2 regions of the Streptomyces sp. NPDC001027 genome follow, and region 1 is predicted to be linked to the other one. Evidence: riboswitches for the same ligand, from Rfam matches in the RefSeq annotation. Region 1 holds a riboswitch; the other holds the start of a gene.
The links. Region 1 has a riboswitch for S-adenosylmethionine ahead of ABT300_RS04340 (aminotransferase class V-fold PLP-dependent enzyme). Riboswitches for the same ligand answer to the same signal wherever they lie in the genome.

Region 1 (9,902 bases):
CCGAGCGCGGTGACGTGAAGAAGCTCAGAATGTGGTTCATCGTCACCTTCATCATGGGTGCGATCTTCATCGGCGGTCAGATCTACGAGTACACGGAGTTGGTCAAGAAGGACGGGCTCTCGCTCTCCTCCGACCCGTACGGCTCGGTGTTCTACCTGACCACCGGCTTCCACGGCATGCACGTGACGGGCGGCCTCATCGCCTTCCTGTTCGTCCTCGGGCGCACCTACGCGGCCAAGAGGTTCACCCACGAGCAGGCGACCGCGGCCATCGTCGTGTCCTACTACTGGCACTTCGTCGATGTCGTCTGGATCGGCCTCTTCGCCACGATCTACCTGATCAAGTAGCCGGGCCCGCTCCCGCACCTCCACAAGCATCGACGCAGAAGATCCTGACACCGGGGTAATCCGTGAAAAAGCTCTCCGCACGACGACGCCATCCGCTGGCGGCGCTCGTCGTCCTCGTCCTATCGCTGGCATGCACAGGGTGGCTGTTCTCCGCGCTCGCGCCCACGAGCAAGGCGCAGGCTGACGACACCGCCCAGTCCCTCGCCATCGACGAGGGCAAGAAGCTCTATGCCGTCGGCTGCGCCAGCTGCCACGGCACCGGCGGTCAGGGCAGCTCCGACGGTCCGAGCCTGGTCGGCGTGGGCGCCGCGGCCGTCGACTTCCAGGTCGGCACCGGCCGCATGCCGGCGGCGACCTCCGAGGGCCCGCAGGTGGTGAAGAAGAAGAACATCTACTCGCAGGCCGACATCGACCAGCTCGCCGCGTACATCGCCTCGCTGGGCTCCGGCCCGACCGTCCCGACCGAGGCCGAGTACGGCCCGGAGGGCGCGGACATCGCCAAGGGCGGCGACCTGTTCCGCACCAACTGCGCGCAGTGCCACAACTTCACCGGCAAGGGCGGCGCCCTGACGAAGGGCAAGTTCGCCCCGACCCTCGAGGACGTGGACCCGAAGCACGTCTACGAGGCGATGCAGACCGGCCCGCAGAACATGCCCTCCTTCCCCGACACCACCCTGTCGGAGCAGAACAAGAAGGACATCATCGCGTACCTGCACGCGGTCAACAGCAGCGACACCGACAACCCCGGTGGTCTGGAGCTGGGCGGCCTCGGGCCGGTCAGCGAGGGTCTGTTCGCCTGGATCTTCGGACTCGGCGCCCTGATCGCGGTCGCCGTCTGGGTCGCCGCTCGGACCGCAAAGGCCAGGAAGTCATGAGTAGCCAAGACATTCCAGAAGAGAACCTGCCCGTAGAGCAGGGCCACGCGCACGGCGCGGTGGACGTCGCGGACGAGCGCAACCCGTTCGCCGACCCCGGTCTGCCGCCCCACGAGCACCGCGTCCAGGACATCGACGAGCGGGCCGCCAAGCGGTCCGAGCGTGCGGTCGCCTTCCTGTTCACGCTGTCGATGCTCGCCACGGTCGGCTTCATCGCCTCGTACGTGGCGATCCCCGCCGACAAGTCGATCTTCGTGTTCCCGATCGGCCACCTCAGCGCGCTGAACTTCGCGCTGGGTCTGACGCTGGGCACGGCGCTGTTCACCATCGGCGCCGGCGCGGTCCACTGGGCCCGCACCCTGATGTCGGACGTCGAGGTCGCCGACGAGCGCCACCCGATCGCCGCGAGCCCCGAGGTCCGCGCCAAGGTCCACGCGGACTTCCGGCAGGGCGCCAAGGAGTCCGCGTTCGGTCGCCGCAAGCTGATCCGCAACACGCTGTTCGGCGCGGTCGCCCTGGTGCCGCTCTCCGGCGTCGTGCTGCTGCGCGACCTCGGCCCGCTGCCCGAGGACAAGCTGCGGCACACGCTGTGGGCCAAGGGCAAGCTGCTCGTCAACATGAACACCAACGAGCCGCTGCGTCCCTCGGACGTGGCCGTCGGTTCTCTCACCTTCGCCAAGCCCGAGGGCCTGGAGGAGCACGACGAGGACTTCCAGAACGAGATCGCCAAGGCGGCCCTGATGATCGTCCGGCTCCAGCCGGAGAACATCAAGGACAAGCGCGAGCTCGAGTGGTCGCACGACGGCATCGTGGCGTACTCGAAGATCTGCACCCACGTCGGTTGCCCGATCTCCCTGTACGAGCAGCAGACGCACCACGTGCTGTGCCCCTGCCACCAGTCCACCTTCGACCTCTCCGACGGCGCCCGAGTGATCTTCGGTCCCGCCGGTCACGCCCTGCCGCAGCTGCGCATCGGCGTGAACGACGAGGGCTACCTCGAGGCGCGCGGCGACTTCGAGGAGCCCGTCGGTCCTGCTTTCTGGGAGCGCGGATGAGCACCACAGAGAACCACGAGAGCAACGAGTCCCGCGCACGCGGGAAGGCTCCGGCCGGCGAGCGGATCGCCGACTGGGCCGACGGCCGGCTGGGGATCTACTCCCTCGCCAAGGCCAACATGCGCAAGATCTTCCCCGACCACTGGTCGTTCATGCTGGGCGAAGTGTGCATGTACAGCTTCATCATCATCATCCTGACGGGTGTGTACCTGACGCTGTTCTTCCACCCGTCGATGAACGAGGTGGAGTACCACGGCAGTTACGTCCCGCTCCAGGGACAGCTGATGTCCGAGGCGTTCAACTCGACCCTGCACATCTCGTTCGACGTGCGCGGCGGTCTGCTCATCCGGCAGATCCACCACTGGGCGGCGCTGATCTTCCTCGCCGGCATGTTCGTGCACATGATGCGCGTCTTCTTCACGGGTGCGTTCCGCAAGCCGCGTGAGGTCAACTGGCTGTTCGGCTTCCTGCTGTTCGTCCTCGGCATGTTCACCGGGTTCACCGGTTACTCGCTCCCGGACGACCTGCTCTCCGGCACCGGTGTCCGCTTCACCCAGGGCGCGATCCTGTCGATGCCGGTCGTCGGCACGTACATCTCGTTCTTCCTGTTCGGCGGCGAGTTCCCCGGCCACGACTTCGTGGCGCGGTTCTACTCGATCCACATCCTGCTGCTGCCCGGCATCATGCTGGGCCTGATGGTGGGCCACCTGATCCTGGTCTTCTACCACAAGCACACGCAGTTCGCGGGCCCCGGAAAGAGCAACAAGAACGTCGTCGGCATGCCGCTGCTGCCCGTGTACATGGCGAAGGCCGGAGGCTTCTTCTTCCTGGTCTTCGGCGTCATCGCGGTCATCGCGGCGATCGCGCAGATCAACCCGATCTGGGCGATGGGCCCCTACCGTCCGGACCAGGTGTCGACCGGCGCCCAGCCCGACTGGTACATGGGCTTCGCCGAGGGCCTGATCCGCTTCATGCCGGGCTGGGAGATCAACCTCTGGGGTCACACGCTCGTCCTGGGCGTGTTCATCCCGCTGGTCCTGTTCGGCGTGGTCCTCGCGGCGCTGGCGCTCTACCCGTTCATCGAGTCCTGGGTCACCGGCGACAAGCGCGAGCACCACATCCTGGACCGCCCGCGCAACGCTCCGACCCGTACGGCGCTCGGCGTCGCCTGGGTCACGATGTACATGATCACGCTGGTCGGCGGCGGCAACGACCTGTGGGCCACCCACTTCCACCTGTCGATCAACGCGATCACCTGGTTCGTCCGGATCTTCTTCTTCGTCGGACCGGTCATCGCGTACATCCTCACCAAGCGGATCTGCCTCGGTCTGCAGCGCCGCGACAAGGACAAGGTGCTGCACGGCCGGGAGACCGGCACCATCAAGCGCCTGCCGCACGGTGAGTTCATCGAGATCCACGAGCCGCTCAGCCAGGAGCAGCTGCACACGCTCACGGCGCACGAGCAGTACGAGCCGGCCGCGATCGGCGCCACGGTCGACGACAACGGCGTCGAGCGCAAGGTGACGGGCAAGGAGAAGCTCCGCGCCAAGATCAGCGGAGCGTACTTCGGCGAGGACCAGCAGATCCCGAAGCCCACCGTCGAGGAGTACAAGGAGATCACGAGCGGCCACGGCCACCACTGATCGTCGAGGCGTCGCCACGCCACGGTGAAAGGGCCCCGTCCGGTTGTCGGACGGGGCCCTTTGCCGTGCCCGTCGGCTGGATAGGGTGGGCACACACGTCTTCCACGGCACCCACGGAAGATCCGTACGACACCCAGGAGCGGCTGATGAGCGCTGTGACCCCCGCTGGAGGCGACACCGCGGCGGGCCGTTCCTGGCCCGAGGTGCTGAACGGCCTGCTGTACGGCCGCGACCAGGGCGCGGACGCCACGTTCTGGGCGTTGGACCGGATCATGCGCGGCGAGGCCACCGACGCGCAGATCGCCGGGTTCGTGGTGGCGCTGCGGGCCAAGGGCGAGACCGTCGAGGAGATCAACGGGCTGGTCCGGGCGATGTACGAGCACGCCAACCTGATCGAGGTGCCGGGGCCGACCGTCGACATCGTCGGCACGGGCGGCGACGGCGCGAAGACGGTCAACATCTCCACGATGTCGGCGATCGTCGTGGCCGGCGCGGGCGCCACCGTCGTCAAGCACGGCAACCGGGCCGCGTCCTCCGCGTCCGGCGCCTCGGACGTGCTGGAGAAGCTCGGCGTCAACCTCGAGCTGACCCCGCGCCGGGTGGCCGAGGTGGCGCGGGAGGCCGGGATCACCTTCTGCTTCGCGATCAAGTTCCATCCGGCGCTGCGTCATGTCGGCGCTGCGCGCGGCCAGTTGGGCATCCGCACGGTGTTCAACATCCTCGGCCCGCTGACCAACCCCGCCAGGGTGCGGGCCCAGGCCGTCGGCGTCGCCGATCCGCTCATGGCGCCGGTCGTCGCGGGCGTCTTCGCCGAGCGCGGCAACTCGTCCCTGGTCTTCCGGGGCGACGACGGCCTCGACGAGCTGACCACGACGGCCACCTCCCGGGTCTGGGTGGTACGCGACGGCAAGGTCACCGAGGAGACCTTCGACCCCCGCGACGTCGGCCTGGAACTGGTGCCGGTGGAGGCCCTGCGGGGCGGGGACCCCTCGTACAACGCCGAGGTCGCCCGCCGTCTGCTGGAGGGCGAGCGCGGCCCGGTCCGCGACGCCGTCGTGCTGAACTCGGCGGCGGCGCTCGTGGCCCTCGAGCCGGGCGGCGGGACGCTGGCCGAGCAGATCCGGGCCGGCATGGCGCGGGCAGCGGAGTCGCTGGACTCCGGGGCGGCCAAGCGGGCCCTGGAGCGCTGGGTGGCCGCCAGCAACGCCTGACGCGTGAGACGCGGTCCCGCCATCCGGACACGGGTTGCGGGACCGTGATCGGCTCGCGTAGGTTCCTGTACCAGGTCATGAGTGACAGTCATGAGGCCCCGGCCGACTGTCCGGCAACCCTCCGTCCGTGGCGGGGTGCCCCGGGTGAAGACCAGGCTGTGGGCAGCGAGGCCCACGGCAAGCGCGGATCCCTCGCACTCTTTCGAGTGAGAACGCCAGGGGTCCTGGGTCGTCCGAGGGAGTCTCCTGTGAGCAAGCGAATGCGCTAGGGCGTCGAGCCCCGCCTCCGCACACCCCTTTCCCCTTCCTCCGTGCTCGAGCCCTGTCCGCTCGCACGGCGGTTCCCCCTTGCCTCTCACGGGAGTTCTCCATGTCCGTCTCCACCGCTGCCGTCACCCGCCCCGTTTGCGCCCCTCTGGACGTTCTGGGGCGGGATGTCACCGTTCCGCTCGTCACCGGCGGCGAGGTCGCCTACGCGGCCCTCGACTACGCTGCCAGCGCCCCCGCCCTCCAGCGCGTCTGGGACGACGTCGCCGCCTACGCGCCGTACTACGGCAGCGTGCACCGCGGCGCGGGGTACCTCTCCCAGCTCTCCACGGACCTCTTCGAGAACGCCCGCAGGACCGTCGCCGAGTTCCTCGACTGCCGCCCCGACGACCAGCTGGTCTTCACCCGCTCGACGACGGACTCCCTCAACCTGCTGGCACGCGCCCTGCCCGCCGACTGCCAGGTCTTCGTCTTCGAGACCGAGCACCACGCCTCACTGCTGCCCTGGCAGGACGCCCGGGTCAGCTACCTCGACGCCCCGCGCACCCCTGGCCAGGCCGTGGAGACCCTGGAGCGCGCCCTGGCCGCCCGGGACCCGTACGGCCCGGCGCTGGTCTGCGTCACCGGCGCCTCGAACGTCACCGGTGAGCTGTGGCCGGTGCGCGAGCTGGCGGCGGCGGCGCACGCCCACGGCGCCCGGATCGTCCTGGACGCCGCCCAGCTGGCCCCGCACCACCCGGTGTCGGTGCAGGACCTCGACGTCGACTGGATCGCCTTCTCCGGCCACAAGCTGTACGCCCCCTTCGGCTCCGGCGTGCTGGCCGGCCGCGCGGACTGGCTGGTCGCGGCGGACCCGTACCTCGCGGGCGGCGGCGCCAGCCGCAAGGTCACCCGGCGCGAGGACGGGGGAGTGGACGTGGAGTGGCACGAGAGCGAGGCCCGCCACGAGGCAGGCTCCCCGAACGTGATCGGCGCCTACTCCATCGCGTCCGCCTGCAGGGCCCTCACCGAGGCCGGCTTCGACGCCCTGGTGGCACGCGAGCGGCACCTGATCGAGAAGGTGCGCACCGGCCTCGCGGAGGTCCCGCAGGTCCGGATCCTGTCCCTCTTCGGCGACGACGCCCCGCGCGTCGGCGTGATCTCCTTCGTCGTCGAGGGCTGGAACAGCTCCCACTTCGCCGCGGCCCTGTCCGCCGAGTACGGCATCGGCGTCCGCGACGGCCTCTTCTGCGCCCACCCCCTGGTCCGCACCCTCCTGGGCGGCGCCCCCGAGGCGCAGGGCGAGTGCGGGGCCCCCGAGGCGGCTCCGGGGGAGAAGTCCCTCAACGCCATCCGGGTGAGCTTCGGCGCGGGCACCCCCGACGAGCACGTCGAGCGCTTCGTGACCGCGGTCCGCGAGCTGGTGACCGAGGGGGCGAAGTGGCGTTACCGCACAGAGAACGGCCGCTGCGTCCCCACCCTGAACTGACCCAGGCCCCCAGGGAATGGTCCCCCCGGGGCGCGCCGGGGGAGAACGGCGCCGCCGGGGTCGTCCCCCTCAAGGGGCGCGGGGAACTGCGCGACTGCCCGCCCCCGACCGGAGCAGCCCCCTACGAGTCCAAGCCGATGGCGAACGCCGCTTCGAGGTCGTGCTGCGAGTACGTGCGGAAAGCGACGTGCGTGTCCGTCCCCTCGACCCCGGGAATCTTGCTGATGCTGCCCGGGATGACCTCGGCGAGGTCCTCGTGCTGCTTCACCCGGACCATCGCGATGAGGTCATAGGTCCCCGTGACGGAGAAGACCTCGCTCACGGACTCCAGCGAGGCGATCCGCTCGGCGATCTCGGGGATCCGGTCCACGCTGGTCTTGATGAGGACGATCGCGGTGATCACGGCTGGTTCTCTCCCTCGGAGGCCGGAGCTGGGGCGGCCCTCACTCTAGCCGCCCGCCCGTCGCCCGCCGCCGCCCTTCCCGGGCGGTCCGTGGGACCTTTCCCGATCCCGAAACGGGCCCACGCGTAGAGGAGCCCGAGGCCGAACCCCACCAGGTGCGCCAGATACGCCACCCCCGGGCCCCTGGGCGCCTGTCCCGCCGCCGCCCACTGCAGGGCCGCCCAGAAGGGCAGCACGACCCAGGCCGGGAACCGCAGCGGCAGGAAGAACAGGAACGGCAGGAGGCTGGTGACCCGCGCCCGGGGGAACAGGTACAGAAACGCGCCGAGCACCGCGGAGATCGCCCCGGACGCGCCGACCAGGGACTGCGACGACCCGGCGTTGGCGGCGGCGTAACCCAGCAGGGCCAGGTAGCCGCAGCCGACGGTGAAGAGCGCGAACTCGGCGCGGCCCATCCGTTCCTCCGTCATCGCCCCGAAGACGTAGAGGAAGAGCATGTTGCCCAGCAGGTGCACCCAGCTGCCGTGGACGAAGAGGGCGGTCGCGGGGGTGAGGACGGCCCGGGGCGCGCCCGTGAAGAGCTCGGCGGGCACCACGCCCCAGTGTCGGAAGTAGGCCCGCTGGGCGGCCGCCAGCTCGTCGCCGGCGCCGTACGCCGGATCGAGCCCCGAGGCGGGGCTGACCAGGAAGATCAGGCAGCACAGGGCGATCAGTCCGCAGGTCACCGGTGCCGAGGGGTTCCGGAGCGCTCGGCCGACCGCCCCGTTCCCGTTCCAGTTGCTGATCATGGGTACAGAGCATGACGTAACGGGACGCACACACCGGGAGCGCCTCGCCGCCGCTCGGCCGCCGCGGACGGACGGGCGGAGGGTACCCGGCAGGCCGTAGGGTTACGAGCCACACGCACGGGGGAGCCTTGGGCCCGACCCGGCACAGCGAGCACGACACCAGAAGGAAGTGGAAAGTCACGATGACGGTTCCCCTGCCGACCGCCGCCACGCGGTGGCGCTGCACTCTCTGCGGCAACCTCACGCGGTTCGACGTGACGCGCTCGTCGAAGGTCGTCGAGTACGTGCACCTGGACCTCGCGGGCGAGCCGAAGGTCGAGGAGCGCGAGGTGGTCAGTGAGACCATCGAGTCGGTGCGTTGTCGCTGGTGCAACGCCGTGGACCAGGTGGAACTCGTGGATCGGCCGGGCGCCGGTTCCTGACGACGGGGTCCCCCCGCTCGAGCGACGTCGAGAGTGGGGGCGGGCTCCCACAGTATTGGGGTGTGACGGATGGTGGAGAGCGCAGGCGGGGGGCCGGGCGACGGCGCCGCCGAGATGCTCGACCGTCCGCTGCCGGACGGCGTGCGGCGCAGGGTCGTCACGATCGTCTCCGACGGCTTCGGCGGACTGACCGTCGGTGAACTGCCCGCCCAGTTGCGTCAGTACGCCCGTTTCGCGCCCAACCGGCGCGCCAAGTTCGCGGGCAACGCGATGGCGGCCGCGCTGGAGACCGATCCGCTCTTCAGGCAGCGCATCGCCGAGAAGTTCAGAGAGGCCCAGCCGGAACTGTCCGGCGCCCTCGACTCCGGCGCCCCCACCCCGGCCGCGGACCCGCTCGACGTGGCGGCCGCGGCCTATGTTCTGCGGCCCGTCGGCTGGGTGAAGCTGGTGACGTCGGCCGGCGAGGAGGCCCAGCGGGCCGACGCCGAGCGGGCCGACGAGGAGAGCCGCGCCGAGCTGGAGCGGCTGCGCGAGGAGCTCGAGCGGGCGCGTGAGCAGACCCGGTCGGACACCGAGCGGCTGCGCGCCGAGCTGGACGCGGCGAAGAAGGAGACCGAGTCGCTGCACCGCAAGCTGCGGTCGGCCCTCAGTGACGTCAAGCGCGGCGAGGCCGCCCTGCGCAAGGCGCAGGGCGAGATGGAGACCGCGCGCGCCGAGGGGCACGCCCAGGTGTCCGCCGCGGAGAGCGAGTCACGTCGGCTGAAGGCGCGTCTGGGTGAGGCGGAGGCCGCTCTGGAGGCGGCTCGGCGCGCGGCCCGCGAGGGGCGCAGCGTCGAGGACATGCGGGTGCGGCTGCTGCTGGACACGGTGCTCGACGCCGCTCAGGGGCTGCGGCGCGAACTGGCGCTGCCGCCGGTGTCGGTGCGGCCGGCGGAGACCGTCGACGCGGTCGAACCGGGACGAATGACCCCGAAGGACATCGCCGCACGGGCCTTGTCGGAGCACGATCCGGCCATTCTCGACCAGTTGCTCGCGCTGCCGCAGGCGCATCTCGTGGTCGACGGCTACAACGTCACCAAGACCGGCTATCCGCAGATGCCGTTGGAGAAGCAGCGGCTGCGGCTCCTCGGTCAGCTCTCGCAACTCGCCGCGCAGACCGGCGCCGAGGTCACCTGTGTCTTCGACGGCGCCGAGCTCGTCGCTCCGGTGCTGCTCGCTCCGCCGCGCGGGGTGCGGGTGTTGTTCTCCAAGCCGGGCGTCACGGCCGACGAGCTGATCCGGCAGCTGGTGCGGGCCGAGCCGCCCGGCCGGCCGGTCATCGTCGCCTCGACCGACCGCGAGGTCGCCGACGGCATCGCGAAGGCGGGCGCCCGACCGGTGGCTTCCGCGGTGCTTCTGAAGCGACTGTCCTGAGAAGGTGGAA
Region 2 (9,902 bases), on a different contig from region 1:
TCCTTGCCCCACCTGGCCTGCGGGCCTCACCGACCCGGTCCTTCGTTGTCACTCTCACCTTCAGAGTGCTAACGCCAATGATTAGCACTCGCCCATGCCGAGTGCAAGCGCCTCGGGACGATCCGCAGGTGAACAGGGGGCGTCCGGGTCGGTGCGCGCGCGTCGGCGGGGCACCGGCGCCCACCCCTGTCCCCGTCCCGGAGCATGCCGAAGGGCTCGCGCCCCAGGAGGCGCGAGCCCTTCGAAGATGAAACAGAAGAACGACGCTGTCAGTCGGCGCGTGCTTCAGCCGGTCGCGAGACGGACCATGTCCGCCTGCGGCCCCTTCTGGCCCTGCGAGATCTCGAAATCGACCCGCTGACCCTCTTCCAGGGTGCGGTAGCCGTCCATCTGAATCGCGCTGTAGTGGACGAAAACATCCGCACCACCGTCGACCGCGATGAAGCCGTACCCCTTCTCCGCGTTGAACCACTTGACGGTGCCCTGAGCCATGCCTAACTCCCCTATTACTGGCCCTTGCACAGATCCACACTTCGTGGATCCGGGTCAGACCTCACCCCCCAGTTGGTTGGGGGCGTGCGCCGGAACGCGTCGACCGCGGCTGAATGTATCTGCCCAACTGCCCTCTGCAACAGGTCAGTCGGACGAGAATTCTGGACGCGTGAGATCCGGAATGTGGCGCAAATTCGCCAGAATTCAGGGCAAGTCGGGCCCTGCAAAAGCCACATAAGCCACATAAGCAGCGCACACTTTGGCTGCTTCTTGTCGGGCTCGGGCGTAAACAAAAGGCCCCGGAACCGGTGATCAGGACCGGGTTCCCCAACTGTACCGCGCTCAACCACACTGAATTGCCCCCTCCGCTTCTATCGCGGAGAGGGCAATTGGATGAACTCTCGGTAATCGCTGTTACCGACGGTTACTACCCGCCGGTACTGAACAGCGGTCAGCCACCGGCGACGGCCGGAATGATCGAGACGCCGGCGCCGGCCGGAGTCGCCGTCTCCAGACCCTGCTCGAAGCGGACGTCGTCGTCGTTCACGTACACGTTGACGAACCGCCGCAGCTTGCCCTGGTCGTCCAGGACGCGCGCCGCGATGCCGGTGTGGTTCTTCTCCAGGTCGGAGATGACCTCGCCGAGGGTCGCGCCCTCGGCCGAGACCTCGGCCAGGCCGCCGGTGTAGGTGCGCAGGATGGTCGGGATGCGAACAGTGACGCTCATGGTGTGTGATCTCCGGTCAGGTAGTCGGCCTCAGGGGCGCGGGGAACTGCGCGACCAGCCCCACCCGGCCCGCAGCGCGCGTACGGTCTCCTAGCGGAGCGCCCCGCTCATGATGCGAGGCCAGCCTCTCGGAAAGAGTCCAGGTTCGGGCGGATCGTCGCGGTGAGTCCGGTGCCGGCCACCGCGTCCAGGGTCTTCAGGCCGTCGCCGGTGTTCAGGACGACGGTCGTCTTCGTCGGGTCCAGCAGACCGTTCTCGATCAGCTTCTTCGCCACGCCCACGGTCACGCCGCCGGCCGTCTCCGCGAAGATGCCCTCCGTGCGCGCCAGCAGCTTGATCGCGTCGACGACCTGCTCGTCGTTCACGTCCTCCACCGCGCCGCCCGTCCGCCGCGCGATGTCGAGGACGTACGGACCGTCCGCCGGGTTGCCGATGGCCAGCGACTTGGCGATGGTGTTCGGCTTCTGCGGGCGGACCACGTCGTGCCCGGCCTTGTAGGCCACGGACACCGGGGAGCAGCCCTCGGCCTGCGCGCCGAAGATCTTGTACGGCCTGTCCTCGACCAGCCCGAGCTTGATCAGCTCCTGCAGACCCTTGTCGATCTTCGTGAGCTGCGAGCCGGAGGCGATCGGCACCACGAGCTGGTCGGGCAGCCGCCAGCCGAGCTGCTCGCAGATCTCGTACGCCAGCGTCTTGGAGCCCTCGGCGTAGTACGGCCGCAGGTTGACGTTGACGAAGCCCCAGCCCTCGCCCGCCGGGTCGCCGATGAGCTCGGAGCAGAAGCGGTTGACGTCGTCGTAGTTGCCCTCGATGCCGACGAGCTCGCCGCCGTAGATCGCGGCCATGACGACCTTGCCCTGCTCCAGGTCGTGCGGGATGAACACGCAGGAGCGGAAGCCGGCGCGGGCCGCGGCGGCGCCCACCGCGCCGGCCAGGTTGCCGGTGGAGGAGCAGGAGAGCGTGGTGAAGCCGAACGCGCGGGCGGCCTCGATGGCCTGGGCGACGACCCGGTCCTTGAAGGAGTGGGTCGGGTTGCCGGAGTCGTCCTTGACGAAGAGCTTGCCGGCGTCGACGCCCAGCTCGCGGGCGAGGTTGTCGGCCTGCACGAGCTTGGTCCAGCCGGGGTTGATGTTCGGCTTGTCGGCCACGTCCGCCGGGACGGGCAGCAGCGGCGCGTAGCGCCAGATGTTCGCGGGTCCCGCCTCGATGCGCTTGCGCAGCTCCTCCGTGTCGTAGGAGGCGAAGTCGTACGCGATCTCGAGCGGGCCGAAACACTCCTCGCACGCGAAGACCGGACCGAGGGGGACGCGGTGGCCGCACTCGCGGCAGCTCAACGCGGTGGCCGGACCGAGGTCGACAGCGGAGGTCGTAGAGTCCGTGGTGCTTGCAACAGTCTGCGCAGCCATGTGAGGCGAGGCCCTTTCTCCTCATCTTCCTCACGACGCACTTCGCCGTGAGACGGATTTGGCACCTTCCCGAGCCGGGAGCCTCGCTGAACGATCAACAGTGATCCACGAGAACCGACTGGAGGGTTGCCGGGGCTTCATCGGGCCGTGTCCCTCTGCCCCTCTGGATGAGCGGTATGCGGTTGTTGATCTGTGTGCGCCGATGACCCTGACATGCGATGGTCACCCGCGTTGTTCAAGACTGTAACCGAAGGCCAGGACAGTTGAGATAGTCGTCCGAACCGCGAGATGGATCACGCAGGACCGTACTCGCCGAGAGAACGCAGAGGAGCCGCCGACGTGCTGGAAGAAGTCGAGCGCTGGCTGAGCACCCGTTCCTGGTCCCTGACGGACCGCCCGCTGCACCGGATTCTCGCCGCCAAACAGCGCACCGGCCAGTCGGTGAGCGTCGTGCTGCCCGCGCTCAACGAGGAGGAGACGGTCGGCGAGATCGTCGCCGTGATCCGTCACGACCTCATGCAGCAGGTCCCGCTCGTCGACGAGATCGTGGTGGTCGACTCCGGATCGACCGACCGCACGTCCGCGGTCGCCGCGGCGGCGGGCGCGCGCGTCGTCCACCGCGACGAGATACTCCCCCGCCTCCCCGCCGTGCCCGGCAAGGGCGAGGTGCTGTGGCGTTCGCTGCTGGTCACCCGCGGGGACGTGGTCTGCTTCATCGACGCCGACCTGCGGGAGTTCTCCTCCGACTTCGTCTCGGGGATCGTCGGCCCGCTGCTCACCGATCCGGACGTGGACCTGGTCAAGGCCATGTACGACCGCCCGCTGGGCGGCGCGGCCGGGCAGGGCGGCCGGGTCACCGAGCTGATGGCCCGCCCCCTGCTCAACATGCACTGGCCGCAGCTCGCCGGGTTCGTGCAGCCGCTCGGCGGCGAGTACGCGGCCCGCCGGAGCCTGCTGGAGCAGCTGCCCTTCCCCGTGGGGTACGGCGTGGAGCTGGGCATGCTGGTCGACGCCCTGCACCTGGTGGGTCTCGACGCCCTCGCCCAGGTCGACGTCGGCGTGCGCAGGCACCGCCACCAGGACGGCCAGGCCCTGGGCCGGATGGCGGCGGCGATCTACCGCACCGCCCAGCTGCGGCTGGCCCGCGGCCATCTCGTCCGCCCGGCCCTCACCCAGTTCGAGCGCGGCCCGGACGGCTTCGAGCCGCACACCTACTCCGTGGACACGGAGGAACGACCGCCGATGACGGACATCGCGGAGTACGCGCGACGCAGAGTGGCCTGAGCGCGTACCGCCGCCCGCTGTCCCCCGCGGCGGGCCGGTTCGCGCCGACCGGCGGCGGCGACCGGCGGCGACACGGCCGGATACCGCCCCTCCACGCAGCGCGACCGTACGTTTGAGCGTTTACAGAGCGGGCTAGGTTGAGGTCTATGGCTTCCACGCACGACACGTCTGCCGCCCGGGGCGCCGAGGTGCTGGTCGCGTCCAACCGCGGTCCGGTCTCCTACGAGGTGCGCGAGGACGGCTCGCTGCACGCCAGACGCGGCGGCGGCGGACTGGTCTCCGGTCTGTCGGCCATCGGCCCCGACGCCGGCGCGCTCTGGGTGTGCTCGGCGCTCTCCGACGGCGACCGCGAGGCGGTCCGGCGCGGGGTCGGCGAGGAGGGCGTGCGGATGCTGCCCGTCCGGGCCGACGTGCACGCCGACGCGTACAACGGCATCGCCAACTCGGTGCTCTGGTTCGTCCACCACCTGCTGTACCAGACCCCGCTGGAGCCCGTCTTCGACGCGGAGTTCCGCCGTCAGTGGGCCGCCTACGAGACGTACAACCGGGCCTTCGCGGAGGCGCTCGCCGAGGAGGCGGCGGAGGGCGCGGCGGTGCTGGTCCAGGACTACCACCTGTGTCTCGTCCCCGGCATGCTCCGCGAGCTCCGTCCCGACCTGCGGATCGGGCACTTCTCGCACACGCCGTGGGCGCCCCCGGACTACTTCGCCCTGCTCCCCCAGGACATTCGCGAGCAGCTGCTGCGGGGCATGCTCGGCGCGGACCGGCTGGGCTTCCTCACCCGGCGTTGGGCGGACGCCTTCACCGCGTGCTGCGAGCAGTCCGCGGGCGGCCTGGGCGGCGCCGAGGTCGGCGTGCACGGTCTCGGCGCGGACGCCGACTTCCTGCGCGAGCGCGCGCACCGGCCGGACGTCGAGGAGCGGCTGGCGGCGCTGCGCGAGGAGATCGGCGAGGGCCGCAAGGCCATCGTCCGCGTCGACCGCACCGAGCTGTCGAAGAACATCGTGCGCGGGCTGCTGGCCTACCGGCAGCTGCTCGACGACCACCCGCAGTGGCGCGAACGGGTCGTCCACGTGGCCTTCGCCTACCCCTCCCGCCAGGACCTCGCCGTCTACCGGGACTACATGGCCGAGGTGCGGCGCCTGACGGACGAGATCAACGCCGGCTACGGCACGCCCGGCTGGACCCCGGTGCTGCTGAACCTCAAGGACGACTTCGCCCGCTCCCTCGCCTCCTACCGCCTCGCGGACGTGGCGCTGGTCAACCCGATCCGCGACGGCATGAACCTGGTCGCCAAGGAGGTCCCGGTCGTCTCCGACGAGGGCTGCGCCCTGGTGCTGTCCCGGGAGGCGGGCGCGTACTGGGAGCTGCACGAGGACGCGATCACGGTGAACCCGTACGACGTCCTGGAGACCGCCCGCGCCCTGCACGAGGCGCTGTCCATGGCGCCGGAGGAGCGGGCCGAGCGCACGAAGCGGCTGGCCGCGGCGGCGACCGCGCTGCCCCCGGCCCGCTGGTTCCTGGACCAGCTGAACGCTTTGCGCGCGATTCAGCCGAGCTGAGCGGCCAGCCGGCCGTACGGACCGGGACCGACCGCCGACAGTCGGCCCCGGCCCGCCCGCTCCGCAACCAGCCGAGCCCCCCGCCCCCGGCGCGGCCGCTCTCGGCGGCCGGCCGCCGACGGCCATGCCCGGACTCGGCCGCTCCGCCGTACGCGATTCAGCCGAGCTGAGCAGCCAGCTGCCGCAGCAGCCGTACGACCCCGGCGGGTCCGTCGACGACGAGGTCCGCGCGCTCGGCCAGTTCGCCGACCTCCGCGCTGCCGCTGCACACCAGCAGGCCGGGCACGCCGTCGGCGCGCAGTCTCCCGACGGCGGCGAAGGCGGGGAGGTCGCCGAGGTCGTCGCCGGCGTAGAGCACGGACCGGGCGCCCGTCTCGCGGACGTGGTCCAGCAGGGCCACGCCCTTGTCCATGCCCGGCGGGCGCAGCTCCAGGACCATGCGGCCGGGTTCGACGATCAGGCCGTGCCGGGCCGCGAGGTCGGTGAGGGGGCCGCTCAGGGCGTCGAAGGCGGCCTGCGGGTCGTCGGCGCGCCGGGTGTGGACGGCGACGGCACGGCCGCCCTTCTCCTCGATCCAGACGCCGGGCCGGTCTCCGGCGGCCGCGAGGACCTGCGGGAGCGCGGCCAGGACGGCGGCCACGCCGGGGTGCGGTTCGGGGGCGGTGAGGGCGCCGGTGCGGGCGTCCCAGCGCTCGGCGCCGTAGTGGCCGAGCACGGTGAGCCGGCCCAGCCCCTCGACCCCGGCAAATCCGCCGTGCCGTACGGCGACCTCGGCGGGCCGGCCGGTGACGACGGCCACGCCGGCGACCTTCGGGGCGAGCGCGGCGAGCGCGGGGACGGCGTCGGGGTGCGCCCGGGCGTCCTGCGGGTTCTCGACGATGGGGGCGAGGGTGCCGTCGAAGTCGAGGGCGACGAGGGCGGCCTCCGGGCGGCCGACGATCGCGTCGAGCCCCGCGCGGCCCGCCGGGGTCACCGGAACGGGGAGGGGGCCGGATGCCGTGGAGTGCGTCTGTGGGGTGCCCATACAGGGACGATAACCAGCGAGCGCCGCCGCTAACGCTCCGTGCGCCTCGCTTCTCGCACCCTGCGCAGCCTGTTCACCGTGACCGGGTCGTGGGCCAGCGCGCGGGCGTCGTCGAGGAGGGCGTTGAGGAGCTGGTAGTAGCGCACCGGCGACAGGTCCAGTTCCTCGCGTATCGCCCGTTCCTTCGCGCCGGGGCCGTGGAACCCCCGCCGTTCGAGGGCGAGGATGCCGCGCTCCCGCGCCCCCAGTCCGTCCGCCCCCAGCCCGTCCGCCGCCAGGCCGTCCGAATCCCGCGCGTCCGCCTCCGGCCCGTCCGCGTCTGCCGGCCGTTCCCCACTCGCCTCCATGCCCGCCTCCATGCCCGCACGGTAACGCCCGCCGCTGACATCCGGCCCAAACGGCTTGTCCGGCCCGTCCGGCCCGTCCGGCTCATTCGCCGGCGGCGCTCTCCAGCGTCGTCGCGGTGGTCTGCAGGCCGCCGAGCACGTCGGCGGGGCTGCCGTTCGCGGTCACGGCCCGGCCGATCCGCTTCTTGATCTCCGCGCTGACCTTCGCCCACGAGGTCCGCCCGACGGGGTAGCTCTCGGACAGCGGGAGCTCGGCGAGGAACGGCTTCAGGTCGGCGTCCTGCGCGGCCGAGCCCATGACCTGGGACGCGGAGGCGGTGACCGGCAGCAGGTCGTACTCGTGGGAGAAGTCCAGCACGTTCTGCTCGCTGTAGACGAAGTCGAGGAAGTCGCCGATCTCGTCGCCGTGCCCGCCCCGCTTGAAGGCGGTCATCCAGTCGGCGACGCCCAGCGAGGTCTTGCTGGGGCCGTCGACGCCCGGCATCGGCACCATGCCGAACTCGACGCCCTTGGCGGCGGCCGCCTTCATCAGCGAGGGGTGCCCGTTGAGCATGCCCACGTCTCCGGCGGCGAAGGCGGCGAACGCGGTGGCCCGGTTCAGCTTGCCCGGCGCGACGGGCCCGGTCAGGCCCTTGCCGACCAGGTCGGTCTTCAGCCAGTCGAGGGTCTCGACGTTCTCCGCGGAGTCGAAGCTGTAGCTGCTGACCGTCTGGGTGTAGCCGCCCCGGCCGCTGAGCAGCCACTGCAGGGTTTCGGCCTGCGCCTCCTCGGGGCCCAGCGGCAGGGCGTAGGGGTATTTCACGCCGTCCTTCTTCAGCGCCCGCGCGTCCTTCGCGAGCTCGGCCCAGGTGGTGGGCGCACTGATGCCGGCCTTCGCGAAGAGGGCCTTGTTGTAGAACAGCAGCCGGGTGGAGGAGGCGAACGGCATGCCGTACTGCACTCCGCGCACCTGGCCCGCCCGGGCGAGCTGGGGTACGAAGTCGGCCTCGACGGGGATGGAGAGCACGTCGCCCACCTTGTAGAGCAGGTCGTCGGCCGCGTAGTCGGCGTAGGCGCCGATCTGGGCCATGTCGGGGGCGTCGCCCGCGTCGACCATGGCCTTGACCTTCGCGTCGACGTCGTTCCAGGAGTACACGCTCACGTCGACGGTGACCCCCGGGTGGTCCTTCTCGTACGCGGCGACGAGCCCGTCCCAGTACTTCTTCGAGCTGTTGGCGCTGCTGTCGCCGTAGTCGGCGGCGACGAGTCTGAGGGTGACGTCGTCGGAGCCGGCGGTCAGTCCGCAGCCGGTGAGGACCGCGGCCAGGCCGAGGGCAGACACCCCCGCCACGCCTGCCGTGATCATTGCTGACTTTCGTGCCCGCCGCTGCACCGCACTGCTCCCAACTGATTGCTCATACCAATGGACCGATATCCGGATCAAGGTCTACACCACACGATATGGTCCAGACCTCTCCGGGCCTCCGGTCCGGCACGGTACCCCCACAACCGCGAGTGGACTAGACCTCTCGCGGGTCCTCGGTCCACACTGTCCCCCGTGAGACATGTCATCGCCCTGGACGTGGGCGGCACCGGGATGAAGGCCGCCCTGGTCGGCGCGGAAGGCGCACTGCTGCACCGGGCCCGCAGGGACACCGGCCGCGAGCGCGGACCCGACGCCGTGGTCGCCGGCATCCTCGACTTCGCCGCCGACCTGCGCGAGCACGGCGCCCGGCAGTTCGGCGAGCCCGCCGCCGCGGCCGGCGTCGCCGTGCCCGGCATCGTCGACGAGGCCGGCGGCGTCGCCGTCTACGCGGCCAACCTGGGCTGGCGGGACGTGCCGCTGCGCGCCCGGCTCGCCGAACGCCTCGGCGCCCCGGTCGCCCTCGGTCACGACGTGCGCACCGGCGGTCTCGCCGAGGGCCGGATCGGCGCCGCCCGGGGCGCGGACCGCTTCCTGTTCGTGGCTCTGGGCACCGGCATCGCGGGCGCGATCGGCGTCGACGGCCGGGTGGAGGCGGGCGCGCACGGCTTCGCGGGCGAGATCGGCCACATCGTCGTACGGCCCGGCGGCGCCCCCTGTCCCTGCGGGCAGCGCGGCTGCCTGGAACGGTTCGCGTCCGCGGCGGCGGTCGGCGAGGCGTGGGCGGCGGCCGTCGGCGACCCGGAGGCGGACGCCGCGGACTGCGCGAAGGCCTTTTCGTCCGGCGACCCCAGGGCCCTCCGCGTCTGGCAGAGCGCCGTGGACGCCCTCGCCGACGGCCTGGTCACCGGCCTCACCCTGCTGGACCCGCGCACGCTCGTCATCGGTGGCGGGCTGGCCGAGGCGGGGGAAGCCTTGTTCACACCGCTGCGGGACGCCGTCCGGCGGCGCGTGACCTTCCAGAAGCTGCCGGAGATCGTCCCGGCGGCCCTGGGCGACAGCGCCGGATGCCTCGGCGCGGGCCTCCTGGCCTGGGATCTCCTCAACACGACCGACGGCATGGAGGTAACACCCTGATGGCCACCCCCCCAGGGACGCGGGGCACTGCGCAGCCGACCGCATCGCACCGCCCGCAGACGCTGACCGGCGCCAGGGTGGTCCTGCCGACGGGCACGGTCCCGGGCGGCCGCGTCACCGTCACCGGCACGAAGATCACGGCCACGCCCCGGCACGGCGCCGGTCAGGACGCCGACGCGATCGACACCCTCGACGCATCCGACGCATCCGGCGTGACCGACGTGCTCGACGTGTCCGGCCACTGGCTGGTCCCCGGCTTCGTCGACCTGCACAACCACGGCGGCGGCGGCGCCTCCTTCTCCGGCTCGGCCGAGGACGTCCTGAGAGCCGTCCGCACCCACCGGGCGCACGGCACCACCACCCTGGTCGCCTCCACCGTCACCGACGACATGGACGTCCTCGTCCGCCAGGCCGGCCTGCTGAGCGAACTGGCCGAACAGGGCGACCTGGCCGGCATCCACTTCGAGGGCCCGTTCATCTCGCCCTGCCGCAAGGGCGCGCACTCCGAGGCCCTGCTGCGCGACCCGGACCCGGCGGAGGTGCGCAAGCTGGTCGACGCGGCGCGCGGCCACGCCAGGATG

Region 2: another riboswitch for S-adenosylmethionine. It lies ahead of thrC (threonine synthase); the one in region 1 lies ahead of ABT300_RS04340 (aminotransferase class V-fold PLP-dependent enzyme).

Annotation. Positions count from the first base shown of each region.
Region 1 is NZ_JBEPBI010000007.1:45,974-55,875, forward strand. Features, by position in the region: gene ctaE (aa3-type cytochrome oxidase subunit III) at 1-347, shown strand, start outside; gene qcrC (cytochrome bc1 complex diheme cytochrome c subunit) at 410-1,222, shown strand; gene qcrA (cytochrome bc1 complex Rieske iron-sulfur subunit) at 1,219-2,277, shown strand; gene qcrB (cytochrome bc1 complex cytochrome b subunit) at 2,274-3,920, shown strand; gene trpD (anthranilate phosphoribosyltransferase) at 4,067-5,131, shown strand; SAM riboswitch class IV at 5,205-5,321, shown strand; gene ABT300_RS04340 (aminotransferase class V-fold PLP-dependent enzyme) at 5,502-6,866, shown strand; gene ABT300_RS04345 (Lrp/AsnC family transcriptional regulator) at 6,988-7,269, opposite strand; gene ABT300_RS04350 (rhomboid family intramembrane serine protease) at 7,266-8,057, opposite strand; gene ABT300_RS04355 (hypothetical protein) at 8,240-8,479, shown strand; gene ABT300_RS04360 (NYN domain-containing protein) at 8,549-9,892, shown strand.
Region 2 is NZ_JBEPBI010000031.1:29,726-39,627, reverse strand. Features, by position in the region: gene ABT300_RS12185 (cold-shock protein) at 286-492, opposite strand; gene ABT300_RS12180 (MoaD/ThiS family protein) at 944-1,219, opposite strand; gene thrC (threonine synthase) at 1,327-2,625, opposite strand; SAM riboswitch class I at 2,644-2,799, opposite strand; gene ABT300_RS12170 (glucosyl-3-phosphoglycerate synthase) at 2,965-3,909, shown strand; gene ABT300_RS12165 (alpha,alpha-trehalose-phosphate synthase (UDP-forming)) at 4,056-5,471, shown strand; gene otsB (trehalose-phosphatase) at 5,629-6,495, opposite strand; gene ABT300_RS12155 (DUF3263 domain-containing protein) at 6,525-6,842, opposite strand; gene ABT300_RS12150 (ABC transporter substrate-binding protein) at 6,925-8,214, opposite strand; gene ABT300_RS12145 (ROK family protein) at 8,380-9,321, shown strand; gene nagA (N-acetylglucosamine-6-phosphate deacetylase) at 9,321-9,902, shown strand, end outside.